DNA from 4 places in the Streptomyces sp. NPDC005423 genome. Region 3 is predicted to be linked to each of the others. Evidence: riboswitches for the same ligand, from Rfam matches in the RefSeq annotation. Region 3 holds a riboswitch; each other region holds the start of a gene.

The links. A riboswitch is a leader RNA that binds a small molecule or an ion and turns the genes downstream of it on or off. The one in region 3 is predicted to bind cyclic di-AMP.
Positions count from the first base shown of each region.
Region 1: linked by a shared signal. The riboswitch ahead of ABZT12_RS15820 (transglycosylase family protein) and the one ahead of ABZT12_RS18910 (NlpC/P60 family protein) in region 3 are both predicted to bind cyclic di-AMP.
Region 2: linked by a shared signal. The riboswitch ahead of ABZT12_RS30110 (M23 family metallopeptidase) and the one ahead of ABZT12_RS18910 (NlpC/P60 family protein) in region 3 are both predicted to bind cyclic di-AMP.
Region 4: linked by a shared signal. The riboswitch ahead of ABZT12_RS21880 (C40 family peptidase) and the one ahead of ABZT12_RS18910 (NlpC/P60 family protein) in region 3 are both predicted to bind cyclic di-AMP.

Region 1 covers NZ_JBEXET010000012.1:87,408-92,197, forward strand. The annotation lists gene ABZT12_RS15810 (cytochrome P450) at 1-476, shown strand, start outside; gene ABZT12_RS15815 (transglycosylase family protein) at 681-1,745, shown strand; cyclic di-AMP (ydaO/yuaA leader) riboswitch at 1,928-2,112, shown strand; gene ABZT12_RS15820 (transglycosylase family protein) at 2,116-2,847, shown strand; gene eno (phosphopyruvate hydratase) at 3,158-4,444, shown strand; gene ABZT12_RS15830 (septum formation initiator family protein) at 4,542-4,790, shown strand, end outside.
Region 2 covers NZ_JBEXET010000038.1:22,072-26,861, forward strand. The annotation lists gene ABZT12_RS30100 (pitrilysin family protein) at 1-974, shown strand, start outside; gene ABZT12_RS30105 (pitrilysin family protein) at 971-2,359, shown strand; cyclic di-AMP (ydaO/yuaA leader) riboswitch at 2,550-2,716, shown strand; gene ABZT12_RS30110 (M23 family metallopeptidase) at 2,730-3,482, shown strand; gene ABZT12_RS30115 (GntR family transcriptional regulator) at 3,664-4,359, shown strand; gene ABZT12_RS30120 (HPr family phosphocarrier protein) at 4,563-4,790, opposite strand, start outside.
Region 3 covers NZ_JBEXET010000016.1:77,211-82,000, reverse strand. The annotation lists gene ABZT12_RS18910 (NlpC/P60 family protein) at 1-1,616, opposite strand, end outside; cyclic di-AMP (ydaO/yuaA leader) riboswitch at 1,626-1,784, opposite strand; gene ABZT12_RS18905 (DUF1996 domain-containing protein) at 2,209-4,230, shown strand; gene rpmG (50S ribosomal protein L33) at 4,445-4,609, shown strand; gene ABZT12_RS18895 (type B 50S ribosomal protein L31) at 4,698-4,790, shown strand, end outside.
Region 4 covers NZ_JBEXET010000020.1:115,880-120,669, reverse strand. The annotation lists gene ABZT12_RS21890 (helix-turn-helix transcriptional regulator) at 1-684, opposite strand, end outside; gene ABZT12_RS21885 (ATP-binding protein) at 897-1,355, shown strand; gene ABZT12_RS21880 (C40 family peptidase) at 1,418-1,891, opposite strand; cyclic di-AMP (ydaO/yuaA leader) riboswitch at 1,895-2,106, opposite strand; gene ABZT12_RS21875 (urease subunit gamma) at 2,916-3,218, shown strand; gene ABZT12_RS21870 (urease subunit beta) at 3,236-3,547, shown strand; gene ABZT12_RS21865 (urease subunit alpha) at 3,540-4,790, shown strand, end outside.

The DNA.
Region 1 (4,790 bases), on a different contig from region 3:
ACGCCCTGCTCACCCATCCCGGGCAGCGGGCCCGGCTGGAGAGTTCGCTGGCGGCCGGCGAACGCGGTCTGCTCGACACGGGAGTCGAGGAACTCCTGCGCTACGACGGCCCGGTGGAGCTGGCGACCTGGCGTTTCGCCACCCGGGCGCTCAGTGTCGGCGGCCAGGAGATCGCGGCCGGCGACCCCGTGCTCGTCGTGCTGGCCGCAGCGGACCGGGATCCGGAGCGGTTCGCCGATCCCGAGGTGCTGGATCTCGGGCGGCGTGACAATCAACACCTCGGGTACGGGCACGGCATCCACTACTGCCTCGGGGCCCCGCTCGCCCGGCTGGAGGGCCGGACCGCGCTCGCCACCCTTCTCACCCGGCTCCCGGATCTCCGACTCGCGGTGGAACCAGCCGATTTGCGTTGGCGTGGAGGACTCATCATGCGCGGATTGCGCACCTTGCCCGTGGAATTCACACCGGTGCCGTAATGGCCGTACGGGGGAATTCGGCCATGGGGGCTCAACCTCGCCCCACCAGGGTAAAGCTGACACTTCCTCATGTCTGTGATCTTCACGTGATCCGCGCGGCATTAACTTGTGACAGGTGTTCGGCTGTGGATACGTTCATCTATCAACGCGGCGCCTCATAACAACGGCCGCGCGGTTCATCGCTGTCGCATGAAAGGCTTCCGCATGCTCTCCGGGAACGGTCGTCACCGACGCCCCCGTCAGGCTCCGGCACTCATCGTCGCGGCCGGCGTGACCGGCTCGGCCATCGCGATCCCCCTCCTCGCGGCCAGCGCCGCGAACGCGGCCGACGGCACCACCTGGGACAAGGTGGCCAACTGCGAGAGCGGCGGCTCGTGGAGTGCCAACAGCGGCAACGGCTACTACGGCGGCCTCCAGGTCTCCCAGGACGACTGGGCGAAGTACGGCGGCCTGGAGTACGCGCCGAGCGCCGACCTCGCCAGCCGTTCCCAGCAGATAGCCGTGGCCGAGAAGATCCTCGACGCCAAGGGCACCTCCGCGTGGACGACGTGCTCGCTGCTCTCCGGCCTCACCACCTCCTCCGGCTCCACGAGCGTCGACACCGGGGTGGCGAGCGACTCCCCGTCGGCCACGGCGACCGGTTCGTCCGACGCGGGGGACTCCTCGGACTCGTCCGACTCGTCGGACGCCGCCGGCTCCGCCGGCCTGTCGGACTCCTCGGGTCCCGCCGACTCGGGTACGTCCGACGCCGGTTCGGCGACTCCTTCGCCGTCCGTCACGGACAAATCCACCGGTACCGCCCACGCCGGTACGTCGGGCGGAACTGACAAGTCGTCCGGTTCCGGCACGAGCGGCGCCCGGAGCTCCCACGGTGAGCCCACGGCCTCGCCCAGCGTCAGCTACCCGGGCAACTCCGTGCAGCCCGCCGCGAAGTCGAGCCTCGTCGACACCGGCTCGCTCGGCACCGTGACCAAGAACGCTGCGACCAAGTCCGCTACGACCAAGAGCGCGACGACCGACGGCGTGGCGTCCGGCGGCAGCGCGGCCCACACCGACGCGGTCACCGGCGGCGGGCGGCACCGGGGGGCGAGCGAGGAGACGTACACGGTCCGGGCGGGCGACACCCTCGGCTCCATCGCCGACTCCCTTGGCCTCACCGGCGGATGGCGCGCGCTCTATGCCGCGAACGAGGAGGCGATAGGCGCCGACCCGGCCCGTATCGTCGCCGGTCAGACACTGGACGTCAGTGCCGAAACGGTCGCAAAGTAGCGGGAGTTGACGTCACGCTTCGCCTCGAATGTCCGCTTTGGGGAAAGTGTGGGATGAGTCTCAGAAGCCCTGATCGTCTTTGAAATTCTCACGATCGCATGTCTACGGTCAGGACCGCTCGTCACCACGGGCCCCGTCAGCCGCAACGCCGAATCCTGCCAGCGGCCGTCCGGGAACAGTCGTCGCGTCAAGCGCCGTAGGCAGGAGCGGGGGACCCAAGGTAGGCGCCGGGCCCGGGAGTCGAGAGACGAACGGAACCGGCTAGGGGTGAAGCCGTGCCTCGTACGAGAGATGTACGAGTCGCGGCCGGGCAACTCACACGGCCCGAACCCGACAGCTCACCTCGCAGGCGTCGGTGAGGGGATCTTCCATGCTGTTTTCCAGCAAGGCCAAGCACCGTCGTCCGTCCAAGGCCACCCGGGTCGCCACGCTCGCCGGCGTCACCGGTGTCGCCATCGCCGCCCCGCTGATGGCGGTCGGCAACGCCTCCGCGGCCACCGCCTCGGAGTGGGACACCGTCGCCCAGTGCGAGGCCGGCGGCAACTGGTCCATCAACACCGGCAACGGCTACTACGGCGGCCTGCAGTTCTCCGCCTCCACCTGGGCCGCCTACGGTGGCACCGCCTACGCCTCCACCGCGGACCGGGCGTCCAAGTCCGAGCAGATCGCCGTGGGCGAGAAGGTCCTCGCCGCGCAGGGCAAGGGTGCCTGGCCGACCTGCGGCACCGGCCTCTCGGGCGCCTCCTCCAGCGGCTCCGGCTCTTCCTCGAACTCGTCGTCGGGCTCCTCGAACTCGGCGGGCTCGTCCGGCTCCTCGGGCTCCTCCAACGCGTCGAGCGGCACCACCGAGCGTTCCGCCGGCACGTCGACGGCCTCCCGCTCCGCCGAGCGCCCGGTCGCCAAGAAGACCGTCACCACCCCGACTGGCAAGAAGGTCGAGAAGGGCGACGGCGAGTACAAGGTCGTCAAGGGCGACAGCCTCAGCTCCATCGCCGCGAAGCACAAGGTGAAGGGCGGCTGGCAGCAGCTGTTCAAGCTGAACAAGGACATCGTCGACAACGCCGACGTCATCTACCCGGGCCAGCAGCTGCACCTGAAGTGACATCCGGCTCGTAGTCGAACCACAGCGCCCTCATATCCGTGGTCCCCATAGTGGAGACCTCGTGAGGGCCACCCCCCGCCCCCACGGGCTCCCCGCTCCGGTGCGTGTTCCCCGTACGCACCGGAGCGGGGTTTTTTCTGGGCGGCCCGAGTGCCGCCGCACACGGCCCCTCTTTGTTCCGTTCGGAAACAATTTGCCCTCGGTTTCTGTCCAGGGGGCGGTCGGGCGGATGGCCGATCGCCCGGAGCCGGTTAGGCTCGTCTCGCAGAGCCGCTGCGGTCCTGCTCACCGCGTCACATCCCATAAGGAGATGCTCGTGCCGTCCATCGACGTCGTCGTAGCCCGGGAAATCCTGGACTCCCGAGGTAATCCCACGGTCGAGGTCGAGGTCGGCCTCGACGACGGCAGCACGGGTCGTGCCGCCGTTCCCTCCGGCGCCTCCACGGGCGCCTTCGAGGCCATCGAGCTGCGTGACGGTGACCCCAACCGTTACCAGGGCAAGGGCGTGGAGAAGGCCGTCCTCGCCGTCATCGAGCAGATCGGCCCGGAGCTGGTCGGCTACGACGCCACCGAGCAGCGCCTGATCGACCAGGCGATGTTCGACCTGGACGCCACCGACAACAAGGGCTCGCTCGGCGCCAACGCCATCCTCGGCGTCTCTCTCGCCGTCGCGCACGCCGCCTCCGAGGCCAGCGACCTCCCGCTCTTCCGCTACCTGGGCGGCCCGAACGCGCACCTGCTGCCCGTTCCGATGATGAACATCCTCAACGGCGGCTCGCACGCCGACTCCAACGTGGACATCCAGGAGTTCATGATCGCCCCGATCGGCGCGGAGTCCTTCTCCGAGGCGCTGCGCTGGGGCGCCGAGGTCTACCACACCCTCAAGTCCGTCCTGAAGACCAAGGGCCTCTCCACCGGCCTCGGCGACGAGGGCGGCTTCGCCCCGAACCTGGAGTCCAACCGCGCCGCGCTCGACCTCATCCTGGAGGCCGTCAAGCAGGCCGGCTACATCCCGGGCGAGCAGATCGCCCTCGCGCTCGACGTCGCCGCCTCCGAGTTCTACAAGGACGGCAAGTACCAGTTCGAGGGCAAGGAGCGCTCCGCCGCCGAGATGACGGAGTACTACGAGGAGCTGGTGGCGGCCTACCCGCTCGTCTCCATCGAGGACCCGCTCTTCGAGGACGACTGGGCCGGCTGGAAGGTCCTCACCGACCGCCTCGGCGAGAAGGTGCAGATCGTCGGCGACGACCTCTTCGTCACCAACCCCGAGCGGCTGGCCCGCGGCATCGAGGAGGGCACCGCCAACGCCCTGCTCGTCAAGGTCAACCAGATCGGTTCGCTGACCGAGACGCTGGACGCCGTCGAACTGGCCCAGCGCAGCGGCTACAAGTGCATGATGTCCCACCGCTCCGGCGAGACCGAGGACGTCACCATCGCCGACCTCGCCGTCGCCACCAACTGCGGCCAGATCAAGACCGGCGCCCCGGCCCGCTCCGAGCGCGTCGCCAAGTACAACCAGCTGCTGCGCATCGAGGAGATCCTCGACGACGCGGCGGTCTACGCCGGCCGCAGCGCCTTCCCCCGCTTCAAGGGCTGACCCACGAGGGGTCAAGCCTGAGCCAGTCGTACGTACGTCCCCGTGCGCGGTCCCGTACCGTGTCCGGGGACGTACGCGCGTGAACGGGAGGCGGGACATGGCCGTGAAGGACCGGGACCGGTTCTCCACCGCGACCAGGCTGAAACTGCTCGGCGAGCAGACGGCGGCCCGCGTCTACCGCTCCCAGACCAAGCGGCAGGCCCGCCGGTCCCGGCTCACCGGCCGGGCGGCGCTCCTCGCCCTGGTGCTCTGCTCGCTGGTGGTGGCGCTGGCGTACCCGATAAGGCAGTACGTCTCCCAGCGCGCCGAGATCTCCGATCTGCAGCGGCAGCAGGCGCGGGCCCGG
Region 2 (4,790 bases), on a different contig from region 3:
ACGAGGAGTCCATGGAGAACCAGCGGGACGTGGTCAAGAACGAGCGCCGCCAGCGCTACGACAACGTGCCCTACGGCACGGCGTTCGAGAAGCTGACCGCCCTCGCCTACCCGGAGGGGCACCCCTACCACCACACGCCGATCGGCTCGATGGCGGACCTGGACGCTGCCACCCTGGAGGACGCGCGGGCGTTCTTCCGGACCTACTACGCGCCGAACAACGCCGTCCTGTCCGTGGTCGGCGACATCGACCCCGAGCAGACCCTCGCCTGGGTGGAGAAGTACTTCGGCTCCATCCCCGGGCACGACGGCAAGCCCGCCCCCCGGGACGGCGCGCTCCCCGACACGATGGGCGAGGAGCTGCGCGAGGTCGTCGTGGAGGAGGTACCGGCCCGCGCCCTGATGTGCGCCTACCGGCTGCCGCAGGACGGCACGCGCGCGTCCGACGCGACCGACCTGGCGCTGACCATCCTCGGCGGCGGCGAGTCCTCCCGCCTCTACAACCGACTGGTACGGCGCGACCGTACGGCGGTTGCGGCCGGCTTCGGCCTGCTGCGACTGGCCGGGGCGCCCTCCCTGGGGTGGCTGGACGTCAAGACGTCCGGTGACGTCGAGGTGCCCGTCATCGAGACGGCCATCGACGAGGAACTCGCCCGGTTCGCCGAGGAGGGCCCCACGGCCGAGGAAATGGAGCGCGCGCAGGCCCAGTTGGAGCGCGAGTGGCTGGACCGGCTGGGCACGGTCGCCGGCCGCGCGGACGAACTGTGCCGCTACGCCGTCCTGTTCGGCGACCCACAGCTCGCCCTGACCGCCGTACAGCGGGTCCTCGACGTGACCGTCGAGGAGGTCCAGGAGGTCGCCAAGGCGCGCCTGCGTCCCGACAACCGCGCGGTGCTCGTCTACGAGCCGCTCGCCCCCGGGGCCGGCGAGACGGAAGCCGCCGCCACCGACGAGAACGAGGAGGCGGCCAAGTGACCGAGCTCGCCGCGATGGAGTTCCACCCGCAGCCCCAGGCGGGCGAGGCCAGGCCGTGGGCGTTCCCGGCCCCGGAGCGGGGGACGCTCGGCAACGGCCTGACCGTGCTGCGCTGCCACCGCCCCGGCCAGCAGGTCGTCGCCGTGGAGGTCCTCCTCGACGCACCCCTGGACGCCGAGCCGGCCGGCCTGGACGGTGTCGCCACGATCACCGCCCGGGCCTTCTCCGAGGGCACGGACAAGCACTCCGCCGAGGAGTTCGCGGCCGAACTGGAGCGCTCCGGCGCCACCCTCGACGCGCACGCCGACCACCCCGGGCTGCGCCTCAGCCTTGAGGTGCCCGCCTCGCGTCTGGCCAAGGGGCTGGGGCTGCTGTCCGACGCCCTCCGGGCGCCCGCCTTCGCCGACAGCGAGATCGAGCGGCTGGTCCGCAACCGCCTGGACGAGATCCCGCACGAGACGGCCAACCCGTCCCGCCGGGCCGCCAAGGAACTCTCCAAGCAGCTGTTCCCGGCGGCGGCGCGCATGTCCCGCCCGCGCCAGGGCACCGAGGAGACCGTCCAGAAGATCGACTCGGCCTCTGTACGCGCCTTCTACGACCGGCACGTGCGGCCCGCGACGGCCACCGTGGTCGTCGTCGGCGACCTCACGGACATCGACCTGGACGGGCTGCTCGCCGACACCCTGGGTGCCTGGACGGGCTCCTCGGCCGAGCCGCGGCCGGTGTCGCCGGTGACCGCGGACGACAGCGGCCGGGTCGTCATCGTGGACCGTCCCGGCGCCGTCCAGACGCAGTTGCTGATCGGCCGCATCGGACCCGACCGGCACGACCGCCTCTGGCCCGCCCAGGTGCTCGGCACGTACTGCCTGGGCGGCACCCTGACCTCCCGTCTGGACCGTGTCCTGCGGGAGGAGAAGGGATACACCTACGGGGTGCGGGCGTTCGGCCAGGTACTGCGCTCGGCACCCGACGGCACGGGTGCCGCGATGCTCGCCATCAGCGGCTCCGTGGACACCCCGAACACTGGTCCCGCCCTGGCCGACCTGTGGACCGTGCTGCGCAAGCTGGCGGCGGAGGGGCTCACCGACACCGAGCGCGATGTCGCCGTGCAGAACCTCGTCGGAGTGGCGCCCCTCAAGTACGAGACCGCCGCGGCCGTGGCGAGCACCCTGGCCGACCAGGTCGAGCAGCACCTCCCGGACGACTACCAGGCAACGCTGTACCGGCAGTTGGCCGCCACCGGCACCGTGGAGGCCACCGCCGCCGTCGTGAGCGCGTTCCCGGTGGACCGGCTGGTGACGGTCCTGGTCGGCGACGCGGCGAGCATCAAAGAGCCCGTCGAGGCGCTCGGTATCGGCGAAGTCGCCGTCGTCTCCGCGGAGTAGCGGCACGCGCGCGGGGGGACCCGGGCGACGAAAGCGTCACCCGGGTCCCCTGATGTCCGAATTGAGGGGGAGTCGCCTGTCTGCCCTGTGGCGTGCGCTACAAAAAGCGTGATCCGTTTGGGAATGGAAAGTGGCCCCGCTTAGCGTCTGTCCGGCTGTCCGTCAGGCACCGCGCCGCGTCCGCGGCACCGGACAGTCATCGCCGAGTCCCCGTACGGCGCGAGCCAGGGGAGCCGGGGACCCATGTCAACAGTCCCTGGGGTGAATCGGACGCCCGCGCGTGCCGCGAGGGGGTCCGTAGGAGACCTTCCTGCTCCGAACCCGTCAGCTAACCCGGTAGGCGAGAAGGAAGGAAAGGACCAGCCACTACATGGCGTTCACCCGCGCCACCGGGAAGCACCGCCGTCCGAGCCGGACGCACCGCACCACCACCCGGGCGATGGGCGTCGCGGCCCTCGCCACCACCGGCGTCGTCGGCACGCTGGCCGCCCCGGCCCTCGCCGCGGAGTCCTCGGTCGAGCAGACCGCCCTCACCCCGGTCGTCTCCATCGGCGACTCCCTCGCCGAGAAGATCGACGCCCAGGCCGCCGCCCAGCAGCAGGCCGCAGCGGAGAAGAAGGCCGAGGCGGAGGCCCGCGCCCGCGCCGCCGAGCAGGCCAAGGAGGAGCGCGCGGCCAAGGAGCGCGCCGCCCGCGCCGCCGAGCGCAAGCGACTCAACACCTTCGTCACGCCGGTCGCCGGCTCGTACGTCTCCACGGGCTACGAGACCGGCGGTTCCCTGTGGTCCTCCGGCACCCACACCGGCATCGACTTCCACGCCGCGACCGGCACCAGCGTCCGCGCGGTGGGCTACGGCACCGTCGTCGAGGCCGGCTGGGGCGGCGCCTACGGCGACAACGTCGTCATCAGGATGAACGACGGCACCTACACCCAGTACGGCCACCTGTCGTCCATCGGCGTCTCGGTGGGTCAGCGGGTCACCACCGGTCAGCAGATCGGCCTCTCCGGGGCGACCGGCAACGCGACCGGCCCGCACCTCCACTTCGAGGCCCGGACGACCGCCGAGTACGGCTCGGACATCGACCCCGTCGCCTACCTCCGCTCGCACGGCGTCACCGTCTGACCCGCGCCCTTCCCGAAGCCCCGGCCGCTCCGGCCGGGGCTTTCGGCCTTTCCGGAGCCCCGCTGTCCAAAAAATATCCATGGATTCCGGTCCCCCGTCGGAAATTCCGTCCCGCTGCAATAGAGTCACGGAACACACGTCAATCGTCGACGTTTCACGGGGATTAAGACGGAGGTCGGTCATGCGTATTCCGGCGCATTCGGTATGCACCGCGATCCGGGACGACATCGTCGCCGGTGTCTACGAGCGCGGCGGCCGGCTCACCGAGGAACTCCTCGCGCGCCGCTACGGCGTCTCGCGGGTTCCCGTCCGGGAGGCCCTGCGCACGCTGGAGGCCGAGGGCTTCGTGGTGACCCGGCGGCACGCGGGCGCGTGCGTTGCCGAACCGACCGACCAGGAGGCCGCCGACCTGCTGGAGATGCGCATGCTGCTGGAGCCGCTCGGCGCCTCCAGGGCGGCCCAGCGCCGTACCGAGGCCCACCTCAAGGTGTTGCGCGGCCTCGTCAGGCTGGGCCAGGAGCGCGCCAGGAGGGGCAGCAGCGAGGATCTGCGCTCCTTGGGCGGCTGGTTCCACGAGACGCTCGCCCAGGCCTCCGGCAGCCAGTCCCTGACCTCGGTGCTGACGCAGCTGCGGCACAAGATCGCGTGGATGTACGCGGTGGAGGCGCCGGTCAGCCCGGTGGAGTCCTGGGCGGAGCACGGCGCCATCGTGGACGCCGTGGCGCGAGGTGACGCCGAGCGGGCCCGCGCGATCACGGCGCTGCACACCGAGCGCGTGAGCTCCGCGCACCGGCTGCGCTTTCCCGGCGCCGCCGAGCGCGCGGACCGTGTGAGGGCTTCGCAACATGCCGTAAACATGTCCGGCCTCCGGCATTAACACGGGCACCGTATACAAAGAAGAGATAATCGGCGGAGGCGTATTTCCGCTGCCCGTATTACCGTGCGCGGGAATTTCACGCCCGCGTGCGCTCCGCATATTCGTGGCCTTTGTTCCGGGCGGTGTGAAAGGCGACAAAAACGGCTGAGCCGCGCCGCCCGTAAAAGGGCCGCGCGGCTCAGCCGTACGGATGCCGTGGGTGCTCAGACGGTTTCGGGAAGCTCTTCGAGTCCCTCGGCGACCAGCTTCGCCAGCCGGTCGAGAGCGGCGTCCGCGCCCTCCGCCCCGGAGGCGAGCACGATCTCCTCGCCGCCCTGGGCGCCCAGCCCGAGGACCGCGAGCATGGAGGCCGCGTTGACGGGGTTGCCGTCGGCCTTGGCGATCGTCACGGGGACACCTGCGGCCGTGGCGGCCCGGACGAAGATGGAGGC
Region 3 (4,790 bases):
GTACGCGGCAGCAGGACCCCGGCGGCCCGCCAGGCGGCCTGGACGAGGGCGGCGCAGTCGTAGGTGTCCGGACCGGACGCGCCCCACAGGCACGGCTTGCCGATCTGGGCGCGGGCGAACCCGAGGGCGGTGGCGTTCTTGCTGGCCGCGCTGACAGCGGGCGCGCCGGTAACGGGGGCGGTGTCGACGGGTGCGGTGGCGATCGCCGGCGCCGTCGGGGTCGCGGTCGCCGTGGCGACCGCGGGGATCGAGGGGCTGGTCAGCGGGTCCGCCAGGAAGGCCAACTCCACTTCGGCGTCGGTGAGTTGCTGATACTGGGGCACCTGCGGCGCGGGCTGCCAGAGGACTTCGGGGGCCGGCTGCCAGTCGAGTTGCTGCGCCGACTGCCAGGCCGCTTCAGGGGCGACCTGGGTCGCGAAGCCGGGCATGGACTGCGTACCGAAGTCGGGAGCCGCCTGCATACCGACCCCCGGCATCGACTGCGTGCCGAAGTCCGGGGTGACCGACGCGTATCCGAGGTTCGGTGTGCCGGATGTGCCGAAGTCGGGGGCGGGTTGCGTGCCGCCGAGGACGGGCATGGAGTGCGTGCCGAAGTCCGGGGTGACCGACGCGTATCCGAGGTTCGGTGTGCCGGATGTGCCGAAGTCGGGGGCGGGTTGCGTGCCGCCGAGGACCGGCATCGACTGCGTGCCGAAGTCCGGGGCCTGCTGGGTCCCGTAGGCGGGCATGAAAGGTGAATTGGGGTCCGGGGTGGGCTGGCTGCCGAAGCCGGGGTCGGGCTGGAGGCCGACGACGGGCATCGACTGACTCGCGAGCGTGGGCGTCGACTGGGTGCCGAAGTCCGGGGCGGGCTGCCAGGGCTGCTCCGGAACCGCTCCCCAAGTGGTAGCGGCCGGTGCGGAGTTGAGCTCCGGGGCGGCGGCCCACGGCTGTGCGGCGTACTGGGAGAGCAGTTCGCGGTCCGGGGCGTACTCGGTCCAGGCCTGCTGCGGCCCGGCGGCCGCGGGCAGCGCCTGACGGCCGGACTCCTGGGCCAGTTCCGGGAGTTGTGGCGGCTGCGGGACCTGAAGGGCCTGCGGCAGTTGCGTGGTCGCTGTCGGCAGCGCCTGTTCGGCGGTCCGTGGTGCCGGTGACGCGGGCGGCAGCGCGGCGATCGCCGGTCCGGCCGTCAGCTCCGGTACGTCGCCGGAGGCAGCCGCGCCGACCGGCCCCGCCGTTAGCTCGGCCACGGGCCGGGAGCCCGCCGCGCGGTCACGGCCGCCGTCGTCGCCGCTCCGGCGCGGAGCGGGAATGCCCGCCCGGGAAGCGGCCGTTCGGGCGGGATTCCGGGCGGCCGGGAGCACGGCCGGGACGCTCGGGCCCAACTGCGCGCGGGCCGCGTCGAACCACTGCCGGGCGACGGCGTCGAGAGGCGGATTCGACGGCCGGCCGGCGGCCGCGGGACGCTGACGTCCGCGTCCTCCGGCCGCCATGGCGCGCGTGGCGTTGTAGTTCCCGGTGGCGGTCTCGGCCGCGTCGTAGAGGGAGTTGATCCGCCGCGCGACCTCCTCCCGACTGGGTCGGTCGTCCGTGCTGAGGCCGCTGACCCCGGACCGATCGCTGGATTCCGCCGCCATGGCAGACGTGCTCCCTCCGTGCTGCGCCTACCGGGTTAGCTGTCGGGTTCGGGCGGGTGGATACGGAAGGTGTGCCCTACGGCCCTTGTCCCTGGGGACAGTTGGGCCGATTCACCCCAAGTCGATTGGGTCCCCGGCTCCGGCCGCCACGGGGGGCGGTACCGGACTCAACGCCGGCCGCGCGGCCCGGCGCCGTTCGCCGGAGGAAGTCGTGCGGCCTGGCGCCAACCTAGCCAACGTGTGTGCCTCGTGTGAAGGTTGAAGCGCGATATGTCCGATACGTAAATGTGACCTTTACCTCTACCGTACGTCGAGCGTCGGTCCAGCCGCCGACGACGGCCCTGGTCACCGCTGGTCGAGGGGTGCCGCGCCAACTCCCGGCAGGAGGTTCGGAGCAGCGTGAGGATGCCGTTTCATAAGAGGTCGCTGTGAATTCGTGGCTCGCTTGAACGCGCCACGCACCCGCTCCGTATGAGTCGGGGGGATTTCCATGCCGAGCCGACCGATAGGCGTAGGAGCACTTCTCTTGAGACGCAACACGCGCAGACGCCCCACGGGCGCACGACGAGCGACTCTGGCAGCAGTCGCGCTGATGCTGGGTGGCGGCGGCCTCGTGGCGGCCAACGTGTACGCCTCCGCGGCCGAGGGCGGCCGGGGCGGCGACTCCTCCCAGCACACGGACTCGGCTGCGCCGGGCGGGAGTTCGGGAGCCGGCACGATCGACTGCCCGGACGTCGGAAGCCGGTTGACCACGGTTCCCGAGGGCGCGAAGTCGGACGTCGACACCGAACTCGCCCTGCTCGACCAGCAGACGGCCGAGGCGTACCAGAAGCTCCAGAACTCGGCGCAGGCCATCGGCCAGGACGCCGGCTTCGCCGACAGCGCGATCATGAGTCCGCTGAAGGAGAAGCGCGCGGCGACGCTCGAACGCATCGCCGTCGCCATCGACCGCGTGGGGGAGCGCCCCCAGGGCCTCGACGACCTCGCGGCCTGCACCCTGCGCCCGTCCGACAACCAGAACGGCGCGGGCCAGGGCCAGCAGCAGGGTGACAGCCCGGGCCAGAGCGGCCAACCGACCGCGGGCCAGACCAGCAACGGCGGCCAGACCGGCAACGGCGGACAGGCCGGCAACGGCCCGGTCGCCGCGGACTACGCGGACATCACCACGGTCCAGCCGAACGTGCGGAGTCCGCAGCAGCAGGCGGACGCCTCCCGGGGCACCTTCACCACCAGGTGCGGGGTGAACGCCAACGGCCTGTTCAACTCGGACAACGTCATCGTCGCGCCGGGTGTCACCAACGGAGCCCACCACTTCCACGACTACGTGGGCAACCAGTCCAACAACGCCTTCGCCAGTGACCAGGACCTGGCCACCGCCGACACCAGCTGTGCCGACAAGGGCGACAGGTCCACGTACTACTGGCCCGTCCTGCGGTTGCAGAACGGGACCCAGGAGCGGGACGCCAACTCGCCCGGCGGCGGCACCGAGGGCAACGCGGGCCGGATCGTCACGGCCAAGCAGGTCACGCTGACGTTCCAGGGCAACCCGCGCGGCAAGGTCACCGAGATGCCGCGCCTCCTGCGCATCATCACCGGCGACGCCAAGGCGTTCGTCAACGGGCCGGCCAACGCCAACGCCTCCTGGAGCTGCACCGGGTTCGAGGACCGGCAGCTCAAGGACAAGTACCCGCTGTGCCCCAAGGGCAGTGACGTGGTGCGCACGTTCAGGTTCCAGAGCTGCTGGGACGGCAGGAACATCGACAGCGCCAACCACCGTACCCACGTGGCGTTCGCCACCGCCGACGGCGCCTGCCCCGAGGGCTTCGAGCCCATCCCGCAACTGGTCCAGCGCATCGTCTACGGCGTGGGGGCGCCGAGCCTCGCCGACGGCGGGCGCACGGTCCCGTTCTTCGCGGTCGACTCCTTCCCGGAGCAGCTGCACAAGCCGGTCACGGACCACGGTGACTTCATCAACGTCTTCGACGAGAGCCTGATGCGGGAGATGGTCGGCTGCATCAACGACGGGCGGCGCTGCGGTGCCGGGTCCGGTTCGGGTTCCGGCGGCGGAGACCAGGGCGGGACCACGCCCCCGGCCGAGCCCACCGCGGGCAACGGCGCCGGAGGCGGCAACGGCTCCGGCGACGTCGGTGGCGGTGACAACGGGGGTGCGACCGATCCCGGCACCGGAGGCGGCGAGCCGTCCGCCGAGCCGACTGCCGAGCCGTCCGACACCGTCACGGCCACGCCGAGCGCGACCGACCGGCCCGGCGCCCCGGCGACCGAGCCCGCGGAGGGTGTGACGCCCACCCTGGCGGAGCCCAAGGCCGACACCAAGACCTCGGGTGTCCATGACGCCGCCACCGCGGCCCCCTCCCGGGGCGGCTCGGGCGACGCTTCCGGCGGCGAGGTGGGGACCGCCGTGCGGACACCGGACCCGACGATCACGGCGGGCGGCGGGGAGACCTCGGTGGCCGCCCCGCAGACCGAGCCGCAGGCGGTCCAGGGCGGCGGCCTCGCCGAAACCGGCGCGCACCTCTGGCCGGCCGCCCTCGGGGCGCTGCTGCTGATCGGCGGGTTCGTCCTGCTCCGCAGGGGCGGACGCGCCGCACGCTGACGTAGTTCCCCGTCGCGGAGGCGGGGACGAGCCGGTCCGCGGAGGCCCGATCACGGCGTCCGCGGGCCGGCTCTCGCGCTGTCCGGCCCCCGGCGATCCCCTCAGCGGCGAGGGGGAATACGGAGGCACCCTCCGCGGTTGGATGGCATGTAACCGACAGCGGGGATCGAGACCGAAGACCCCCGGTTGCCGGACGGAAGGAGAACGAATCCCCATGGCAGCCAACAACGTGCGGCCCGTGGTGACCCTGCGGTCGACGGCCGGAACCGGCGCGACCTACGTCACCCGCAAGAACCGCCGGACCCACCCCGACCGGCTGGTCCTGCGCAAGTACGACTCGGTGGCCGGCACGCACGTCCTGTTCCGCGAGGAACGCTGACCCACGGGCCGTCCGTCAGCGGCGGACGGCCCCACCCGACAGGGCGCCCCGCAGACCGCGCCCCGAGCGCCGCAGGAGAGGACAGAGCATGCAGCCGCGCATCCACCCCGAGTCCCGTCAGGTCGTCTTCCGCGACCACGCCGCGGACACCGCCTTCCTCACCCGGTCGACCGCAGTGGCG
Region 4 (4,790 bases), on a different contig from region 3:
CGGACCGCCCACCTCCCGGCGCAGCACGGCCTCGTCCAGTACGGCGCTCAGCGCCAGCGGCGGATCGGAACGCAGCACGTCCTGCCGGGCCAGCCGCACCCGCACCAGCGTGTTCAGCAACTCCTCCGGGTCCTCCGGACCCTTGGGGCCCTCGGAGTCCTCGGAGCCCTCGGGATTCCGCGCGGTCTCTGTGTTCTCTGCGGTCTCTGTGTTCTCTGCGTTCTTCGAGTCCCTCAGGTTCCCCGGGTCGTCCTGCGGGTCCCCCACGGCCGCCCGGGTCACCGCACGGGCGTACTCGGACGTCTGGAGCAGCCCCGGGACGACGGTCGTCTCCAGCGTGCGCATCCCGCAGGCCTGCGACTCCAGACTGATGAAGTCCCGGTAGGCGGGCGGCAGGACGCCGCGGTAGGCGTGCCACCAGTGGTGCCGGCCGCCGCCGTCCCCGGAGCCCGCCAGGACGAGCAGCATGTCGCGGGTCCGCGGATCGGCCACCTGATAGGCGTCGAGGAGTAACCGCACGTCGGCGGCTTTCACCCCGCTGGCGCCCGTCTCGACCCGGCTCACCTTCGACTGGTGCCAGCCCACCAGCCGGGCCGCCTCACCACTGGTGAGCCCCGATTGGGCGCGCAACGCGCGCAGTTCGGCGCCCAGCTTCCGGCGGCGCACCGCGGGACCGTACTGCATGGGCTCCTCCTTACTCCTTTGAGGCCGCCCAAATACGGTCTGCCGTCGCAGAGTTCACCGCTTCGAGCGACAGATATATGCATATCTCGGTGGATCGCCACCGAGACCGACGCGGTAATGGCAGTCTGGCGAAGAAGCACCAGTCCGGGACCGTACTCGAACCATCCGCTCCGTGTCGGACACCGGTCCCGTGGGAAAGGGACGACCGCGCCATGGCAGATCACCTGGAAGCATCCATCACTCTGCCGAGCGATCCCGCCTCGGTCTCCGCGGCCCGCGCCTACGTGATCGGGACGTTGGCGGAATGGGGACTGCCGGCGGACACGGAGGCCGCCGACTCCGTCCGCCTCATCGTCTCCGAACTCACCACCAACGCGGTACAGCACACGTTCGGGCAGTCGCCCACCTTCACGGTGGACATCGAGCTGGACCGTGACGAGCGGCTGCGGATCGGCGTCACCGACAGCCATCCGCGCTTCCCCAAGCGGCTGCCGGCCGCCGTCCAGCAGGACAACGGCCGGGGCATGGTGATCATTCGCTGGCTGGCCGCGGAGTGCGGCGGGAAACTGCGGATCCGCCCCACCCGCGAGGGCGGCAAGACGGTCTCCATCGAACTGCCGTGGACGGTGCCGGCCCGGCCGGTACCCGCCGCCGGGCAGCAGGAGCCGTAGGCGGCTCCGTGGGGCACCCAAGAGGGCGGCGGCCCGTCAGGCGGCGCCGCCCTCCCGGGCGGTCAGCTGACCCGGCCGTACCAGACGCTCTTGGTCCAGATCTTCTGGAGTCGCACCACGTCCCCGGTCTTGGGGGCGTGCCAGATCTTCCCCTTCCCGGCGTAGATGCCGACGTGGTAGACGCTGGAACCGGAGTGGAAGAACACGAGATCCCCGGCCTTGCGGCTGCCGGCGGACACGTGGTGGCTCCTGTTGTACTGCTGAGCGGCCGTACGCGGCAGGCTCTTGCCCGCCTTCTTGTACGAGTACAACGTGAGCCCCGAGCAGTCGAACCGCCCGGGTCCGGTGGCGCCGTACCTGTAGGGGGAGCCCTTCTTGGAGGCCGCCACCTGAAGTGCCTTCGTCCCGGGTGTCGAGGCCGCGGCGTCGGGCGCGAGGCCCGGGACCACGACGGAGCCGCCCACGGCGGCGATGGCGAAGGCCGAGGCCGTACCGGCTCGGACCATCAGCGACGGGACACGATTGAGCGCAGTCATGCGCAACCCTTCGTCAGCCGCCTGTGAAGGATGACCTGTCGGATTCGGGCTGGCGAAGTTGCCCGGCCGCTGTCGCGGCTTCACCCCAAGGGCTGCTCGGGCCGGTCATGGCGTGACCGTTCCGGCGACCCGTCGTGCCTGGGTCCTCCACTCCTGCCGATCCACTCCTGTCGACCGGTTACCCGAGCGGCGGCAGGACTCGGCGTCCGCCCGGATCGCCCCACCGGTGTGGCGGGGGCTTGTCGTCAGACACGGATCTTGACCTACTCATGTCCGAAAATCCCAACGGAACGGGGGGTTTGTGTTGTTACTCACCACTCACCCGTTCGGGTGGACACCCGCGTGTTCGACGCGGTGTCCAGGAGGTCGCGCAGCCCCGGACCAGCACCGGAATGTCCCGTTCCGCCTTTGGAGCAGGCGTGTTGCGCAACCGGAGCGGTCCCGAAAGCGGACGGACAGGTAGTCCGAACGGTGGCATGCCATTCGGTCCGTCCGAGTGCCGTTCCGGACTGACCCCCTCGACGGTGCGCCGTCCGGAACGGCTTCACGCTCCGTCAACTGCCGGAGCGGGCGGGTGTGGTGACGCGGGCCATGCGGCGCGCCCCGGCACGCCCACACGGCGTACCCGTCGGCACGCGGGGCCCGTGACCCGGACCCGGCTCGCCGTGCGTCCACCCAAGTGCCCGGCGGAGCGGGGCCGCCCGGAATCCGACCGCTGGACTCGACGCCAACTTCGTTGGCAGAAACCTGAGTTGACCCGTCCGCCGTTCGGGCCGGCCGGCCGCCGTGACCGACGGCCCGTCACCTCGGCCCCCCACGGCGTCCGGGGACGGAACCCCGCGCCACGAGGAGGCGGGCGCGGCTGTGTTCTACGGGCGTAGACGCGCCTGTCCTGATCCCGGTTCGGTTAACTTGCCCGAAACCCGGTCCAACTAGCCTGCCCGTCCACGCCACCAGGGAGTTCGGCCCGGGGCTGCGGCAACCGGACCCCGCACGGTCCGGAGCGAGGACTGTGAGGTGGGACGTGCATCTGACCCCGCACGAGCAAGAGAGGCTGCTGATCCATGTGGCGGCCGACGTGGCCGAGAAGCGCCGGGCCCGCGGGCTCCGGCTCAACCACCCCGAGGCGGTCGCCCTCATCACGTCGCACATCCTCGAAGGCGCACGTGACGGCCGTACGGTCGCCGAGCTGATGTCCTCCGGACGAGCCCTGCTCACCAGGGACGACGTCATGTCCGGCATCCCCGAGATGATCCACGACGTCCAGGTCGAGGCGACCTTCCCGGACGGCACCAAGCTCGTCACCGTCCACGACCCGATCGTGTGACCGGGGGAGAGGCCGCCATGATTCCCGGAGAGTTCCTGTTCGCGGACGACCCGATCGTCTACAACGAGGGCCGTGAGGTCACCCGCCTGACCGTCCTCAACGCCGCCGACCGGCCCGTGCAGGTCGGTTCCCACTACCACTTCGCCGAGGCCAACCCCGGCCTGGACTTCGACCGCGGCGCCGCGCGCGGGAAGCGGCTCAACGTCGCCGCCGGCACCGCCGTACGGTTCGAGCCCGGTATCCCGGTCGAGGTGGAACTCGTCCCGCTGGCCGGCGCCCGGGTCGTACCCGGACTGCGCGGGGAGACCGGAGGTGCCCTCGATGCCTGAGATTGCACGAGCCGCGTACGCGGACCTGTTCGGGCCGACCACCGGCGACCGGATCCGGCTCGCCGACACCGATCTGCTGATCGAGATCGAGGAGGACCGTTCCGGCGGGCCCGGACTCGCCGGTGACGAGGCCGTGTTCGGCGGCGGCAAGGTCATCCGTGAGTCGATGGGACAGGCCCGTGCCACCCGCGCGGAGGGCACCCCCGACACCGTCGTCACGGGCGCCGTGATCGTCGACCACTGGGGGATCGTCAAGGCAGACGTGGGCATCCGCGACGGCCGGATCACCGGCATCGGCAAGGCCGGCAACCCGGACACCATGGACGGCGTCCACCCCGACCTGGTCATCGGCCCCGAGACGGAGGTCATCGCGGGCAACGGGCGCATCCTCACGGCGGGTGCCGTCGACGCGCACGTCCACTTCATCTGCCCGCAGATCGCCGACGAGGCGCTCGCCTCCGGTGTCACCACGCTGGTCGGCGGTGGCACCGGACCGGCCGAGGGCTCCAAGGCGACCACCGTCACGCCCGGCCCCTGGCATCTGGCCCGGATGCTGGAGGCGATGGAGCAGTACCCGCTCAACATCGGCTTCCTCGGCAAGGGCAACACCGTCTCGCACGAGGCGATGCTCTCCCAGATCCGCGGTGGCGCGCTCGGCCTCAAGCTGCACGAGGACTGGGGCTCCACCCCGGCCGTCATCGACGCCTCCCTGACGGTGGCCGACCGGACCGGCATCCAGGTCGCCATCCACACGGACACCCTGAACGAGGCCGGTTTCGTCGGCGACACCCTCGCCGCGATCGCCGGACGCGGCATCCACGCCTACCACACCGAGGGGGCGGGCGGCGGCCACGCGCCCGACATCATGACCGTGGTCTCCGAGCCGCACGTGCTGCCCAGCTCCACCAACCCCACCCGGCCGTACACCGTCAACACCGCCGAGGAACACCTCGACATGCTGATGGTCTGCCACCACCTCAACCCGGCGGTCCCCGAGGACCTCGCCTTTGCCGAGTCCCGTATCCGGCCGTCGACCATCGGCGCGGAGGACATCCTGCACGACCTCGGCGCGATCTCGATCATCTCCTCCGACTCGCAGGCGATGGGCCGCGTCGGCGAGGTCGTCCTGCGGACCTGGCAGACGGCGCACGTGATGAAGCGGCGCCGGGGCGCTCTGCCCGGCGACGGCCGCGCGGACAACCACCGGGTGCGCCGCTATGTCGCCAAGTACACGATCAACCCC